One region of the Microbacterium sp. F01 genome, then DNA from elsewhere that is predicted to be linked to it. Evidence: riboswitches for the same ligand, from Rfam matches in the RefSeq annotation. Region 1 holds a riboswitch; the other holds the start of a gene.
The links. Region 1 has a riboswitch for thiamine pyrophosphate ahead of thiM (hydroxyethylthiazole kinase). Riboswitches for the same ligand answer to the same signal wherever they lie in the genome.

Region 2: linked by a shared signal. The riboswitch ahead of ACVN90_RS18735 (ECF transporter S component) and the one ahead of thiM (hydroxyethylthiazole kinase) in region 1 are both predicted to bind thiamine pyrophosphate.

What each region holds. Positions count from the first base shown of each region.
Region 1 is NZ_CM149592.1:3,083,221-3,091,041, reverse strand. Features, by position in the region: gene ACVN90_RS14215 (glycoside hydrolase family 65 protein) at 1-510, shown strand, start outside; gene ACVN90_RS14210 (IS481 family transposase) at 607-1,578, shown strand; gene ACVN90_RS14205 (bifunctional hydroxymethylpyrimidine kinase/phosphomethylpyrimidine kinase) at 1,699-3,174, opposite strand; gene thiE (thiamine phosphate synthase) at 3,174-3,845, opposite strand; gene thiM (hydroxyethylthiazole kinase) at 3,842-4,660, opposite strand; TPP riboswitch at 4,651-4,745, opposite strand; gene ACVN90_RS14190 (DNA polymerase III subunit gamma and tau) at 4,876-7,134, shown strand; gene recR (recombination mediator RecR) at 7,138-7,731, shown strand.
Region 2 is NZ_CM149592.1:4,091,207-4,099,027, forward strand. Features, by position in the region: gene ACVN90_RS18715 (phosphotransferase) at 1-175, shown strand, start outside; gene ACVN90_RS18720 (SRPBCC domain-containing protein) at 172-678, shown strand; gene ACVN90_RS18725 (energy-coupling factor transporter transmembrane component T family protein) at 695-1,495, opposite strand; gene ACVN90_RS18730 (ABC transporter ATP-binding protein) at 1,492-2,967, opposite strand; gene ACVN90_RS18735 (ECF transporter S component) at 2,969-3,613, opposite strand; TPP riboswitch at 3,606-3,715, opposite strand; gene ACVN90_RS18740 (D-alanyl-D-alanine carboxypeptidase family protein) at 3,753-5,384, shown strand; gene ACVN90_RS18745 (RbsD/FucU domain-containing protein) at 5,402-5,548, opposite strand; gene ACVN90_RS18750 (aldo/keto reductase) at 5,562-6,539, opposite strand; gene ACVN90_RS18755 (L-fuconate dehydratase) at 6,526-7,821, opposite strand.

The DNA of each region.
Region 1 (7,821 bases):
GACCTCGCGCTGGAGTACTTCCGGCAGTCGATCTTCGTCGATCTCGGCGATCTGCACCACAACGCTGCGGACGGCGTGCACGTGGCGTCGGCCGGCGGCGTGTGGACCGCGCTGGTGGCCGGCTTCGGCGGCATGCGCGACCACTTCGGCGAGCTGTCGTTCAACCCGCGGCTGCCCGCCTCGTGGCCGTCGCTCGAGTTCGTGCTGCACTGGCACGGCACCCGGCTCGTCGTCACGGTCACCCGCGACGAGCTGCGGGTGCGCGCCACGGCGGGCGATCCGGTCGGCTTCAGCGTGCGGGGCGTGGGCTACGTGGTCGGTGCGGGCGAGGAGGTCGTGGCACCGCTCGACGGGCAGGGGCCGGTCATCCCGGGGCGGCCGTCGCTGCGCGAGCTCGGCGACGCGCGCCGCGAGGACGGCTCACTGCTGTCGGCGTCTGTGCCCACCGTCACCTCGACGATCCCGATCATCGTGGGTGCCGCCGACGTCGAGCACGGCGCCGACGCCTAGGTGTACTCAGCAGAGACGTTGGTGACGTTCTTGTGAGGTGAGGAGACCTCCTGGCTTAGTGGAGCTGTCTAGTTTCTTCACCCGCCAGGAGGTCTCGTGTCTCACGCTAATGCCCGGCTGAATGTCCGGGGCAGGGTTCTGCTTGTCGAACGGGTGCTGGTGCAGCATCGTCCAGTCGCACACGTCGCGAAGGAGCTCGGGGTGTCGCGCCAATGCGCGCACCGCTGGGTCAACAGGTTCCGGGCCGAGGGCGTCGCCGGACTGCGTGACCGGTCCTCGCGTCCGCACTCCATGCCGCAACGAACACCACTTGAGGTGGAGTTGCGGGTGGTCGCGTTGCGCCGTCAGCTGCGACAAGGCCCCGATCGCCTCGCCGCGGTGGTGGGTGTTCCCGCGCGCACCATCACCGCCATCCTGCGGCGGCATCACGTGCCGCGTCTGGTCGAGTGCGACCCGCTCACCGGGGCGGTCATCCGGGCGTCGAAGACCACCACTGTCCGCTACGAACGCGCCCGACCCGGCGAGCTGGTGCACATGGACGTGAAAAAGCTGGGCCGCATCCCCGACGGCGGCGGGTGGCGTGCGCACGGCAGATCGGCCGGCGACACCGCCGCCCACAGGAGAGCCCGGATCGGGTTCGACTACGTGCACTCACTCGTCGACGATCACTCCCGACTGGCGTACTCCGAGATCCACCCGGACGAGAAGGGCGCCACCTGCGCCGGGTTCCTCACCCGGGCTGCCGCCTACTTCCGCGACCACGGCATCACCCGCATCGAGCGGGTCATGACCGACAACCATTTCAGCTACCGGCTCTCCAACGACGTCCAGGACGTGCTTGCCGCGCTCGGCGCCAAACACGTGCTGATCCGCCCCCACTGTCCCTGGCAGAACGGCAAGGTGGAACGACTGAACCGCACCCTGCAAACCGAATGGGCATACCGGCAAGTGTTCACCTCGAACGACCAACGCGCCGCCGCCCTTGCACCCTGGCTCGAGCACTACAACACTCAGCGATACCACTCAGCCATCGGCGGCACCCCACTCAGCCGGGTGTCACCAACCTGACAGCCGAGTACACCTAGGGGTCTTTCCGAGATCGGAGATCTGGCGAGCACAGGACGATCCGGGCGGAGTCGTCCTGTCGCAGCCAGATCTCCTGATCTCGTCGACGGCGCGTTCCGGGGATCACGCCCGCGCGAAGAACTCCCGCTCGTGCTCCATCGACCGGGCGAAGGCCGCGTCCATCCGCGCGCGCTCGAGCGGTCCGGCCTCGCGCGCCGCAGCGTCGGCGATCTCGGTCGCGCGGGCGGTGGCCGCGGTGAACGCGGGGTCGGCGTACATCGCGAGCCAGTCGTCGTACGGGTGCGCGTCGTGGCGCCGGGCGGCGAGACGGATGCCGAGGTCGGTGTACAGCCAGAAGCACGGCAGGAGCGCCGCCACCAGCTCGCCGTACGAGCGGGCCGACGCGTGCAGGTGGTTCGTGTACGCGAGGTTCTGCGGCGCAGGGGCCACCGTCGCCGCGCCGAGGTGCGACTCGTGCAGCCGGCGCTCCTCGACGATCGAGGATTCGGCCGCCCGCGCCCAGAACGCCTGCTCCTCCGGCGTGGGCGCGATCGCGCTCGCCTTCGCGAGCACGCGGGAGTACTCGCCGAGGTAGATCGCGTCCTGAGCCAGGTAGCGCAGGAACGTCTCGCGCGACAGCGTGCCGTCGCCGAGCCCGCGCACGAACTCGAGGTCGTCGACGTCGGCGCGCACACCGGCCGCGGCATCCCACGCCAACGTCGACCATGACACTGCGGGGATGGATGCTGCGTCCCGGTGCTCGTGGAAGTGGTCGATCGGACCGTTCCCCTCGCCGACCCGCAGGCCGTGCGCGTGCGCGAGCGCCCCGGTGAGCCAGGTCTTGGCGCGCTCCAGCGCGTCCGGCCAGGACGCGCCTCCCGCGCGCAGCGTCGCCATCGCCGACGACAGCGAGCAGCCGGTGCCGTGGGTGTTGCGGGTCTCGACGCGCTCACCGGACACCTCGCGCACCGCGCCGTCCGCCGCAACGACGGCGTCGGGGCAGTCGGCGCCGTCGAGGTGTCCGCCCTTGAGCAGCACCGTCGTGCCGGTCTCGCGTGCGAGGGTCCGCGCGTCGTCGAGGGCCTGCGCCCACGTGGTCGCACGAGCGCGCCGAGTGAGAACCGCGAGTTCCGCGAGGTTCGGCGTGATGAGGTCGACCTCGCCGGCGAGCTCGCGCAGCGCCTCCTCTGCCGCGGGGTCCAGCAGCCGATCGCCGCTCGTCGCGACCATGACGGGGTCGAGCACGACGATCGGCGGGCGCACCCGGCCGAGCCACGCGCGCACGGTGCCGATGATCTCGTCGGATTGCAGCATCCCGATCTTCACCGCGTCGATCTCGACGTCGTCCGATACGGCGTCGAGCTGCGCGGCGAGGAACGCGGTCGGCGGAACATGCACCTCGCGCACGCCGCGGGTGTTCTGCGCCACGAGCGCGGTGACCACGGCCATGCCGTAGCCGCCGAGCGCGCCGATCGATTTGAGGTCGGCCTGCACCCCCGCGCCGCCGGTCGGGTCGGTGCCCGCGATGCTGAGCACGCGCGGGATCGCTGTCGCTCGAGCCGTGATCGGGGCGGGCACAGCCAGCGTGGTGTCGGTCATCACGCGACCCCCTCGAGGGAGGGGGCATCGGCGGCGCTGCGCAGCGCGCGCGCCGCAGCGGCGGGATCGTTCGCCCCGCAGATCGCCGACACCACGGCGATGCCGGCCGCCCCGGCGTCGCGGAGCGCCGCGACGTCCGGCTCGACCACGCCGCCGATCGCGACGCACGGCAGGTCCGTACCGGCCGCGAACGCCGCGAAGCCGTCCACGCCGAGCGCCGGCGGATGGTCGGGCTTCGTCGACGTCGGGCGGATCACGCCCACGCCGAGGTAGTCGATCGTGCAGTTGCGGGGCGAGGATGCCGCAGCCCGGTGCTCCGCGGAGTTCGCGGTCCATCCGATCACGGCGTGCGCCCCGAGGAGGCGGCGCGCGGTCTCGGGCGGCAGGTCGCCCTGGCCGAGGTGGACGCCGTCGACGCGGGCTCCGGCCTCCCGTGCCGCCACCGCGACGTCGACGCGGTCGTTGATGAGCAGCAGGCAGCGGCGGTCGATGACCTCCGACAGCGCGGTCGCCTGCCGGATGAGCTCACGAGCGGTCACCGACTTGGCCCGTAGCTGCACGACGTCGACGCTCGCGCCCGCCGCGGCGTCGACCACCGCGAGCAGCCGGTCGAACGGCAGCCGGTCGTCGGTCACGAGGTGCAGCGCGAGGCGTGCTCCGGGCCGGGTCATCGGATCGCCAGCACGTCGGCGAGGCGCGCGTCGAGCTCGGCCGGCTGAGCGGCCACGGCGTCGAGCGCATCCAGGAACGCGACGGCGAACGAGCCCGGTCCATCTGCGCGGGCGGCGGCCCGTTCCGATGCGACCGCATAGAGGACGGATGCCGCGACCGCCGCCTCGAACGGAGCGCAGACACCGACGAGCGCGGCCATCACCGCGCCGAGCGAGCAGCCGCCGCCGGTGATGCGGGTGAGGAGCGCGTCCCCGCCCGCGATCCGAACGACACGCTCGCCGTCGGTGACGAGATCGACCGGGCCCGACACGGCCACCACGCCGCGGGTGCGCAGCGCCAGCGATCGCGCGGCGCCGGCCGCAGCATCCGTTCCGTCCGTCGCGTCGACTCCGCGCCCGCCGCCGCCCTCACCGGCGACGGCGAGGATCTCGGAGGCGTTGCCGCGGACGATGGCGGGACGGTGCTCGAGCAGTTCGGCGGCGAGGGCCGTGCGCACGGGGAGGACACCGACGGCGACGGGGTCGAGCACCCACGGTGTGCCGGCACGCACCGCCTCGCGGGCGGCATCGCGCTGCTCGGCGGCGGGCGTGCCGAGGTTGACGAGCACCCCGTCGGCGACCCCGGCGAAGAGGCCGGCTTCGCCCGGGATGTCGCACATCGCGGGGGCGGCGCCCACCGCCAGGAGCGCATTCGCGGTGTAGTTCGTCACCACCGCGTTCGTGATGCACTGCACCAGCGGTGAGGCCTCCCGCAGCGCCGTCAGCGCGGCGGCGGGGGAGAGGGCGGACAGGTGTGCTTCGGTGCGCGCGTTCATCGCGACATCCCTTCGCTCGCATGATCGAGATCAGGTTCGACGGGTGTGTTCTCAGCCCGCTGTGCGGGCACCCCGTGTCACTGCGGAGCAATCTAGCAGGCGATCTCGACGTGCCGACGCCCTGTGTCGGCGTCGGCCCGGTGCGACTGCCGTCCCGGCCGGGAGCCTGCCCGAAGCACGGTCGCGATGTCGGCCCCACGCCGTAGGCTGGGGGAGTGACCACCGCCCTGTACCGCCGTTACCGGCCCGAGTCGTTCGGCGAGATGATCGGGCAGTCGCAGGTCACCGAGCCGCTCATGACCGCGCTGCGCGGCGACCGGGTCGGTCATGCGTACCTGTTCTCGGGCCCCCGCGGGTGCGGAAAGACCACGTCCGCCCGCATTCTCGCGCGCTGCCTCAACTGCGCGCAGGGCCCGACCGACACCCCATGCGGCACCTGCGACAGCTGCGTCGAGCTCGGTCGCGGCGGCGGCGGGTCGCTCGACGTCGTCGAGATCGACGCGGCGAGCCACAACGGCGTCGACGACGCCCGTGATCTGCGCGAGCGCGCGGTGTTCGCACCGGCCCGCGACCGCTTCAAGATCTTCATCCTCGACGAGGCGCACATGGTCACCCCGCAGGGATTCAACGCCCTGCTCAAGCTCGTGGAAGAGCCGCCCGACCACGTCAAGTTCATCTTCGCGACGACCGAGCCCGAGAAGGTCATCGGCACCATCCGCTCGCGCACGCACCACTACCCGTTCCGTCTCGTGCCCCCGGCGGCCATGCTCGAGTACGTCGAGCAGCTGTGCGCGCAGGAGGGCGTCGACGTCGAGCAGGGCGTGCTACCGCTCGTCGTGCGCGCGGGCGGCGGGTCGCCGCGAGACACGCTGTCGTTGCTCGACCAGCTGATCGCCGGCTCGGAAGACGCGAAGGTCACCTACGCCCGCGCGGTCGCGCTGCTCGGCTACACGCACGCCGAGCTGCTCGACGAGGTGATCGACGCCTTCGCCGCCTCCGACGCGTCGGCCGCGTTCGCCGCCGTCGACCGCGTGGTGCAGACCGGGCAAGACCCGCGCCGCTTCGTCGACGACCTGCTCGAGCGTCTGCGCGACCTCATCGTGGTGTCGGCGACCGGCCAGGGCGCGGCGGCGGTGCTGCGCGGAGTCTCGGCCGACGACCTCGCGCGCATGCAGCGTCAGGCCGACGCGTTCGGTCCGTCGCGGCTGTCGCACATCGCCGACCTCGTCATCGCGACCCTCGACGACATGACCGGCGCCACTTCGCCGCGCCTGCAGCTCGAGCTGATGGTCGCCCGCGTGCTGGCCCGCGGGGCAGGGGCCGTGCCGGCAGCGGCACCGGTCGCTGCCGCTGTGCCGGCCGCGACACCCGCGGCGGCGCCGGCGGTGTCGCCCACCGCCGCTCCGCCGGCCGGGAGTGCGACCGTGGCGCCCACGCCTGGTGCTGCGCCGGCTCCGGTCGCGCAACCCGCCGAGCCCGCGCCGGTGGCGGCGCCTCCTGTTCCCGCCGGCCCCGTCACGCTCGATCGCCTGCAGCAGGCATGGCCGCAGGTGCTCTCGCAGCTCGAGAACGTGAGCCGCTCGTCCTGGATGCTCGCCTCCGGCGCCCGCACCGTGGCACTCGACGACGACGTGCTCACGCTGGCGTTCGCGAGCCAGAGCGACGTCGCGAAGTTCAAGCAGCTCGCCGCCGGCAAGGGCCCCAGCGAAGATCTGCGCCAGGCGATCCTCGCCGTGCTCGGCATCCGTGTGAAGTACATCGCCCGCCACGACCCGTCGGGCGGTTCCGGCGGCGTCGGCGGGCCCGCGGGCCCGGGCGGAGTGGGAGGAGCGGACACGCCCGCGAGTTCTCCCGCCGGTCCCGGGCGCGAGACTCCGCGCCAGGCCGCCGCTCCCGAGGCTCCGGCGGCGGCACGCGCCACCGCAGCGGCACCGAGCGCGGCTGGTCCTTCGCGGGCTGCGGCGCCGCGTGCGTCGGCCCCGGCCGCACCGCGTGCGTCGGCCCCGGCCGCACCCCGAGCGAGTGCCCCGGCCTCGGCACCGGCATCCGCTGCCCCCGTGACCGACTGGGCCGTCGCGCCCATTCCGTCCGACGACGACGCCCCGCCGCCCGACCCAGGACCCGCCGCGTTCCCCGTCGAGACGCCGGCGCAGTTCGCGGTCGACGACGAGCCCGAAGATGCCGAGGCCGCGACCGCGCGGGTCGCGACCCTCGCACCACCGCGCGAGGGCCAGGTCCTGCCGCGCACCGAGATCGCTCCACCGCTCGAGCGCGACGACGACGATGACGAGACGGACAACACGGATGCTGTCGCCGACCTCCCGGTGCCGCCTACGGTCGCCCCGCCCCTGACCCCCGTGGTCACGACGCGCAACGGCGGCGTCCAGCGCTACGGCGAGGCGGTGGTGCGCCAGGTGCTCGGCGCCACGTTCGTCCGCGAGGAGCCCTACGAGCCGCCGACGAGGTTCAGCTAGCCCATGTACGACGGCATCGTCCAAGACCTCATCGACGAATTCGGCCGCCTCCCCGGGATCGGGCCGAAGTCGGCCCAGCGCATCGCGTTCCACATCCTGCAGACGCCGAACTTCGACGTGTCACACCTCGCCGAGCTCCTCAGCGAGGTGCGCGAGCGGGTGCGCTTCTGCGAGGTGTGCGGCAACGTCTCCGAGCAGGATCGCTGCTCCATCTGCCGCGACCCCCGTCGCAACCAGACGCTCATCTGCGTCGTGGAAGACGCGAAGGACGTGGCGGCCATCGAGCGCACCCGCGAATTCCGCGGGCTGTACCACGTGCTCGGCGGTGCGATCAGCCCGATCGCCGGCATTGGCCCCGACGACCTCCGCATCACGCAGCTCATGCAGCGACTCGCCGACGGTACGGTGCAGGAAGTGATCCTGGCCACCAACCCCAACCTCGAGGGCGAGGCGACGGCGACCTACCTCAGCCGCCTGCTGCACACCCTCGAGATCACCGTCACCCGCCTCGCGTCGGGCCTGCCCGTCGGCGGCGACCTGGAGTATGCCGACGAGGTCACCCTCGGCCGCGCGTTCGAGGGCCGGCGCTCCGTCTGACCCCGTCGCCGGGTGTCGCGACGCCGTGATCCGCCCAGGATGTCGGAAGTCCGTCGTAGATTGGCGGTCGGCCGTCTCGCGCTCGGCGCC
Region 2 (7,821 bases), 1.0 Mb from region 1:
CGTGGACCTCGGCGCGCTGGGCGTCGCCGACCGCTGGGCGGACATCGCCGTGGCGTCGATGTCGACGGCGTGGAACTATGGCGAGGGATGGGAGGACGCCCTCATCGAGGCGTACGGGATCGACCCGGATCGCGAGCGCCTGTCGTACTACCGAGAGCTGTGGAACGCGACATGACCGACATCACCGGCAACGTGTGCGACATCGACGGCAAGCCGAACCTCGTGATCCTGCGGCGCTTCCACGCGACTGCCGACGAGGTGTGGCGCGAGCTCACCGACTCCGCGCGGCTCGAGCGCTGGATCGGCCGCTGGGAGGGCGATCCGGCAAGCGGGCACGTCACGTTCTTCATGACGGCGGAGGATCTGGATGCTGCGGGTGAGGAGTACACGATCCTCGAGTGCGATCGCCCCCGGCGTTTCGCCGGCGACACCTCGGCAGGGTCCGGTGCGTGGCACGTGTGGTTCGAGCTGGCGCAGGAGGAGCACGGCGACACCGTGCTCACGTTCGGGCAGCGACTGAACCCCGAGGACGAGGTCGGCTCGATCGGCCCCGGCTGGGAGTACTACCTCGATCGGCTGGTGGCGGCGCAGGCCGGGGTCGACGTCGCCACCGTGAAGTGGGACGACTACTTCCCCGCGCTGCAGCCCGGCTACGAGCGCCTCGTCGCCGGCGGCTGACCCGGGCCTCGCGCGCTCAGGACCAGACGAACCGGAAGGTGCCCGCCGCCACCGCGGCGCCGATCGCGAGCGCCATGATCGCGATGCCGCCCAGCAGCGCGACGGCATCACGCGGGTGCAGGCGCGACGGCCGCGCCCACGTGCGCGGGATGCCGGAGCCGAAGCCGCGCGCCTCCATCGCCATCGCGAGCTTGGTGCCGCGGCGCACCGCGAACACGAGCAGCACGAACGCCATCGAGAAGAACCGGCGGATCGCGCCCGAGTCGCCGACGCCGCGCGCGCGACGGGCGAGGCTCATGCTGCGCCAGTCGTCGAGGAAGAGCCCCAGCGTGCGGGTGCCCGCGAGCACGCCGAGCACGAACCGCGAGGGCAGCTTCGCGACCTGTGCCAGCGCGTCGGCGAGTTCGGTGGGATCCGTGCGGCCGAAGAGCAGGATCGTCGGCAGCGCGAGCGCGACCACGCGCAGGCACACCGCGACGGCCAGGGCGATCGAGTCGTCGCTGATCGTCGCGTACCAGAACGACCAGTAGACCGTGCCACCCGGCTCCGCGTACAGCAGCATGCTCACACCCGCGACCGGCGCGAAGACCAGGATGGGCAGCATCCGTTTCAGCACCGTCACGATCGCCAAGCCGGTCAGTGGGATGCAGGCGAGCTGGAGCACGATCGCCACGAGGGCGCTGGTGGCGTCGATCGAAGCGAAGAGCGGCACCGACAGCAACAGGGCCAGCGCGACCTTGGTGACGGGGTTGACACCGTCGAGCCACGCCCGCGGCGCGGCCTCGACGTCGGCGGCGCGCGCGTCGACGGCGGTCACGATCCCACCCCCGCGTGCTGGGGTGCGCCGAGCTCGATGCGGTGGCCGCCGAGGTGGTGCAGCACGTCCTCGTCGTGGGTCACGGCGACGACCGTCGTGCCTGCGGCGATCTCGGACTGCAGCAGCTGCACGAGCTCGATCCAGCCGCGGCGGTCCTGACCGAAGGTCGGCTCGTCGAGCACGATCACCGGCGGCGCGTCGGCGAGCACGGTCGCGACCGAGAGCCGGCGCTTCTGTCCGCCCGACAGCGTGAACGGGTTCGCGGCGGCGAGCGGCGCGAGATGCAGCCGCTCGAGCAGCTCGTCGACGATCTGGTCGACGGCGGCCGGGTCGACGCCGCGCGACCGCGGCCCGATACCCAGCTCGCCCCGCACCGTCGACGCGAGGAATTGGTGCTCGGGCTCCTGGAACACGGTGCCGATGCGTGTGAGCAGCTCGCGCGACGTCCACCTCGAGGGCCGGCGGCCCGAGCGGCCGGCCAGCTCCGGGGCCGCCTCGACGCGGCCCGCCGCCTCAGGGAGCAGCCCCGCGAGCGTCAGCGCGAGCGTCGACTTGCCGGCGCCGTTGGGCCCGGTGATCACGGTCGCCGCGGCCCGTGGGACGGCGAGGTCGAGCCCCGCGCGCACGATCGAGCGGCTGTCACGGGAGATCGAGAGAGCGGATGCCGCCACCGCCGCCGGCGCGTCGGCCGGCGCTGCCGCGAGCACGGGCAGGTCGACCGGGCGGCCCGGCACCCACACCCCCGCGGCGGCGAGCGCGGCGCCGTGGCGCGCGAACACGTCGGCCGGCGTGCCGTCGGCGAGGAGCCCGCCGTCGGCGCCGACCACGATGACGCGGTCCATGAGGTCGGCCCACACCGCTGTGCGGTGCTCGATCACGACGAGGGTCGCGCCGGTCTCGCGGACCGCGCGCTCGACGGCGTCGCGCACCTCGCGGACGCCGTCCGGGTCGAGGTTGGCGGTGGGCTCGTCGAGCAGCAGCACGCCGGGCCGCATCGCGAGCACGCCGGCGAGCGAGAGCCGCTGCTTCTGCCCGCCCGAGAGCGCCTTCGTCGCACGGGCGAGGGGCACATCGAGCCCGACGGCGTCGAGTGCCTCGGCCACGCGGGAGGGGATCTCGGATGCCGGAACGCCGAGGTTCTCGCAGCCGAACGCCACGTCGTCGCCGACCTTCGACAGCACAACGCCGGCGTCGGGGTCCTGCAGCACGAGCCCGACGCGGCCGCGGTGGGCTTCGGCCCGCTCGCCGTCGATGAGGAGCGAGCCGGTCTCGTCGCCCTCGTCGGCGCCGCCGAGGAGGCCCGCCATCCCGGCGAGGAGCGTGGACTTGCCCGCGCCCGATGCTCCGAGCAGGAGCACGCGCTGACCGGGCTCGATCGTGAACGAGACGTCGTGGACGGCTGGCGCCCGCCGCCCGCCGTAGCGCCAGCCCCAGCCCGCCGCCGTGATGCGTGCCGGGTGGGTCGCCCTCACGTCAGACCTCGCGGCGCGCTTCGCGTCCGACCGCGAAGCGGTTGAGGGCGCCGGTAGCGGCGAGCCCGCGCACGGCGAACCAGCCGACGACGCCCGCGAGAAGGGCGCCCGAGACCGCCAGCGACACCAGGTAGATGACGTTGAACTCGAGGGTCTTGAGGATGTTCGGCGAGCTGCCGTAGAACAGCTCGAACACCCAGGCGCCGACCGCGGCGCCGACACCGGCGAGCATCGCGACGGGCAGCGTGAAGCGACGGTAGAGGAAGATCGCGAAGACGAGTTCCGCGCCGAGGCCCTGTACGAGGCCCGAGAAGAGCGTCGAGACGCCCCACACGTTGCCGATGAGCATCGAGACCAGCGCGGCGATCACCTCGACCAGCAGTGCCGCACCGGGCTTGCGGATGACGAGGCCGCCGATCACGCCGCCGATGAGCCAGATGCCGACGGCGATGCCGCCGAGGCCGGGGGTGAGGCCGTCCATCGCGACGAACCAGGTGCCGCCGACGGTGTTCCAGAGCCAGAAGACGAGGCCGATCGCGACACCGAGCACGGCCGCGACGACGATGTCGACGACCCGCCAGCGGAGGCTGCGCGGGGGCTGCGAGTGGTCCGCGAGGGGGGTGGATGCGGACGTGGACGCGTGCATATGAGCTCCTCCCTGCGCCGGCATGATCCGGATCAGGTTCGACGGTCGAAGCGTGGGTCGCTTCCTCTCAGCCCGGCTCACCGGACTCCCGTGGTTGTGGCGACGAGTATACCGCCGCTTCAGCGGGTATTTTGGGTGGGTGACATCGGACGACACCCCGGCACCCACGCGTCGCGCGCGACGCGTGCAGACCGGTGCCGTCTCGACGCCGGCGTCCGACGATGCCCCGGACGGCGGCATCCTCACGATCCAGACGGGTGAGACAGACACCGTCTACCCGCCGACGAGCACAGCTCCGGTGGACGTGACCGCTGTCGCGCCGACGATCGCGACCGTGCCCGTCGCCGATGTGCCCACGGTCGCGACGTGGAACCCGACGGACCCGGTCGACCCGTCCGACGTCGACCTCACCGCCGCCCCCACCGTCGCCGGCAGTCGCACCGCGCTGGCCTGGGTCGACGAAACCGTCGTCGAACACGGCGCAGCACCGGCCGACCTGTCGGCCGCGGCGACACCGTACGTGGCGGTCGACGCCGATCTCCTCTCCGACGCCCCGCGACGCTCCCCGTTCCGCGCCGCCGTCGTGGTGCCCACGCTTGCGATCGCGGCCGTGGTCGGCGCGTACGCGGCGACGACCCTGCTGTGGCCGCTGCACGCGGTCGCGCCCACCGTGACAGCGATGGAGGTGCAGCCGATCGCGGCGCCCGCCGCGGCGCCCGCATGGCCGGGTCAGGGAAGCGCCGCCGAGGCCGTCGCCGGCATCCCGGGAACGCTGGCCTCCACGGCCGACCCCGCCGCCATCGCGAGCATCACCAAGCTCGTGACCGCGCTGGTCGTGCTCGAGGAGATGCCGCTCGCCGTCGGCGAGCAGGGGCCGGAGTACCGCTTCACGTCCGCCGACCGCTCGCGCTACTGGCAGTACCGCGCAGGCGGCGAGTCCGCGCTCGACGTCCCGGTGGGCGGCTCGCTCACCGAGTACCAGATGCTCGAGGGCATGCTGATCGGCTCGGCGAACAACTACGCCGACCGCCTGGCGCAGGGCATCTGGCCGTCCGACGCCGTGTACGCCTCCGCCGCCAACGCCTGGCTGACCGCGCACGGCGTCCCCGGGATCACGGTCCGCGAGCCCACCGGCATGGACCCGCGCAACGCCGCGAGCCCCGAAGCCCTGGTGACGCTCGCGCAGAAGGCCCTGGCCCACCCCGTCATCGCCGAGATCGTCGCGAAGCAGTCCGTCGACCTCCCCGGCGCCGGACACGTCGAGAACACGAACGGCCTCCTCGCCGATCCGGGCGTCGTGGGGCTCAAGACGGGAACGCTCGACGCCTGGAATCTGCTGTCTGCCAAGGACGTCACGATCGGCGACAAGACCGTGCGCCTCTACGCCTCGGTGCTCGGACAGCCGGACGACGAGGCACGCCTCGCCGCCTCCCGCGCGCTGTACGCGCAGATGGAGGCGGAGCTGCAGCCCAAGCCCTCGGTGACGGCGAGCACTGTGGCCGGCCAGGTCGATACGCTGTGGGGCGACAAGGTCGACATCGTCACGTCGGGCGACGCGTCGGTCATCCTCTGGAACGGCGGCAGCGGCACGGTGGCGACCACGTACAGCCTGGGCGACAGCCGCGGCGCCGGCGATGTCGTCGGCTCTCTCAGCGTGACCGGACCGCTCGACACCGCCACCGTCGACCTGACGCTCGCGGCGGAGATCACCGAGCCGTCGCCGTGGTGGCGCCTCACGCACCCGCTGGATCTCTTCGGTCTCAACGGCTGAGGAACCGCCGAGCGCGCTCAGGCGGACGGGTGCCCGACGACGCGTGCACCGATGGCCCACGCCGGGAAGTGCGCGTCGGCGATCACGACCGCGTCGGAGTGCCCCATGCGGTCCAGGTGGAGCAGCAGCTCCCCGGTCAGCAGCGGGTTGATGCCCTCGAGCATGAGGATCCCTTCGTCAGCGGATGAGGCCTGCGGCGGCCAGATCGTCCCACAGTGCTGGCGGGATGTCGATCGCCATGAGCTCCGCGTTCCGGCGCAGCTGCTCGGGGCGACTGCTGCCGACGACGACCGAACGCACGGCGGCGTCGCGGAGCGGGAACTGCACCGCCGCAGCCGGCAGCGGCACGTCGTGCGCGCGGCACACGGCGAGGATCGCCTGCAGGCGCTCCCACAGCGGCTCCGGCATGCGTCCGTACTCATAGCGGTCGGAGCGCTCCGGCTCGTCCTTGGCGAGCAGACCGGAGTTGAAGACGGATGCTGCCACCACCCCGGTGCCTCTCGCGCGACAGGCCGGCAGCACGGCGTCGGCGGCCGGCTGCTCGAGCAGCGTGTACCGGCCGGCGATCATGATGAGGTCGAGATCGGCGCTCTCGACGGCCGCGGCGAGCGCCTCGCTCACCATCGAGCCGATGCCGATCGCGTCGACCGCGCCCTCGGCGCGCAGCAGCTCGAGTGCCGGGAACGCCTCGCGCAGCGCCAGGTCGAGGTCGTGCCGCTCGGGGTCGTGCAGGTAGAGCACGTCCACGCGGTCGAGGCCGAGGCGCTCGAGCGACTCCTCGAGGCTCGCGCGCACGCCCGACTCCGAGAAGTCCCACTCGCGGCGCAGCGTCGTCGGCACGTGGAAGTCGGCGGCGAGGTCGAGGCCCCCGTCGTCGTCGGGGTTGGGGCGGAGCAGGCGGCCGGCCTTCGTCGAGATCACGAACTCGTCGCGGGGCTTCGTCTTCAGGAACGCGCCCAGCCGCCGCTCCGACAGCCCGAGTCCGTAGTGCGGAGCAGTGTCGAAATAGCGGATGCCGCATTCCCACGCCGCGTCGAGGATGGCCCAGGCCTGCTCGTCGCTGAGCTCGCGGAACAGGTTGCCAACGTTCGCCGCGCCGTACCCGAGACGTGTGAGCGCGGGGTTCTGAAGAGCAGCGCGCTCAGGCCGCGGCATCCGTCGTCCCGAACTCGTACTCGGCGCGGCTGGCCGCCTTCATCTCCATGCCGGTGCCGGGTGCGGTCGGCGCCAGGTACACGCCGCCATGCACCTCGGTGGGCACCACGAAGTGCTCGTGCAGGTGGTCCACGTACTCGATCATGCGACCCTCGCGGGAGCCGGTGACGGCCACGAAGTCGAACATCGACAGGTGCTGCACGGCCTCGCAGAGGCCGACGCCCCCCGCGTGCGGGCACACGGGCACGCCGAACTTCGCAGCCAGCAGCAGGTTCGCGATGTTCTCGTTGACGCCGCCGACGCGGGCCGCGTCGATCTGCATGACCGAGATCGCGTCGGCCTGCAGCAGCTGCTTGAAGATCACGCGGTTCTGCGCGTGCTCGCCCGTCGCCACCCGCACGGGCGCGATGCCGCGCGCGATCTCGGCGTGGCCGAGCACGTCGTCGGGGCTCGTCGGCTCCTCGATCCACGCGAGGTCGAACTCGGCGAGCGCGTTCACCCACTCGATCGCCTCGGAGACCTCCCAGCGCTGGTTCGCGTCGATCGCGATCGGGAAGCCCTCGCCGCAGACCTCGCGGGCGACGCGGAGGCGACGGACGTCGTCCTCGAGGTCGGCGCCCACCTTGAGCTTGATCTGGCCGAACCCGTCCGCGATCGCCTCGCGGCAGAGGCGCGCGAGTTTCTCATCGGAGTACCCGAGCCAGCCAGGGCTGGTCGTGTACGCCGGGTAGCCGGTTGCGAGGAGTTCGCGCTCGCGCTCGGCGCGGCCGGGCTCGGCGGCGCGGAGGATCTGCAGCGCGTCCTCGGGGGTGAGCGCGTTCGTGAGGTAGCGGAAGTCGACGAGCCCGACGAGCTCCTCGGGGCTCATGCGCGACAGCAGCTGCCACAGCGGGAGTCCGGCGCGCTTGGCCTTGATGTCCCACAGCGCGTTCACGACCGCGCCGATCGCCATGTGCATCACGCCCTTCTCGGGGCCGAGCCAGCGCAGCTGCGAGTCGCCGGTGAGCTCGCGGTTGGTCGCGCCCATGTCGTCGAGGAGCGGCTCGAGCTCGCGGCCGACGAGGTGCCCGGCGAGAGCGTCGAGGGCGGCGACCTGCACGTCGTTGCCACGCCCGATCGTGAACACGAAGGCGTGTCCCTCGATGCCGTCGGCGGCATCCGTCACGATACGGAGGTAGGCGGCCGAGTAGTCGGGGTCGGGGTTCATCGCGTCGGAGCCGTCGAGGCTCAGCGACGTGGGGAATCGGATGTCTGTCGTCTCGAAGGCGACGATGCGGCTCAC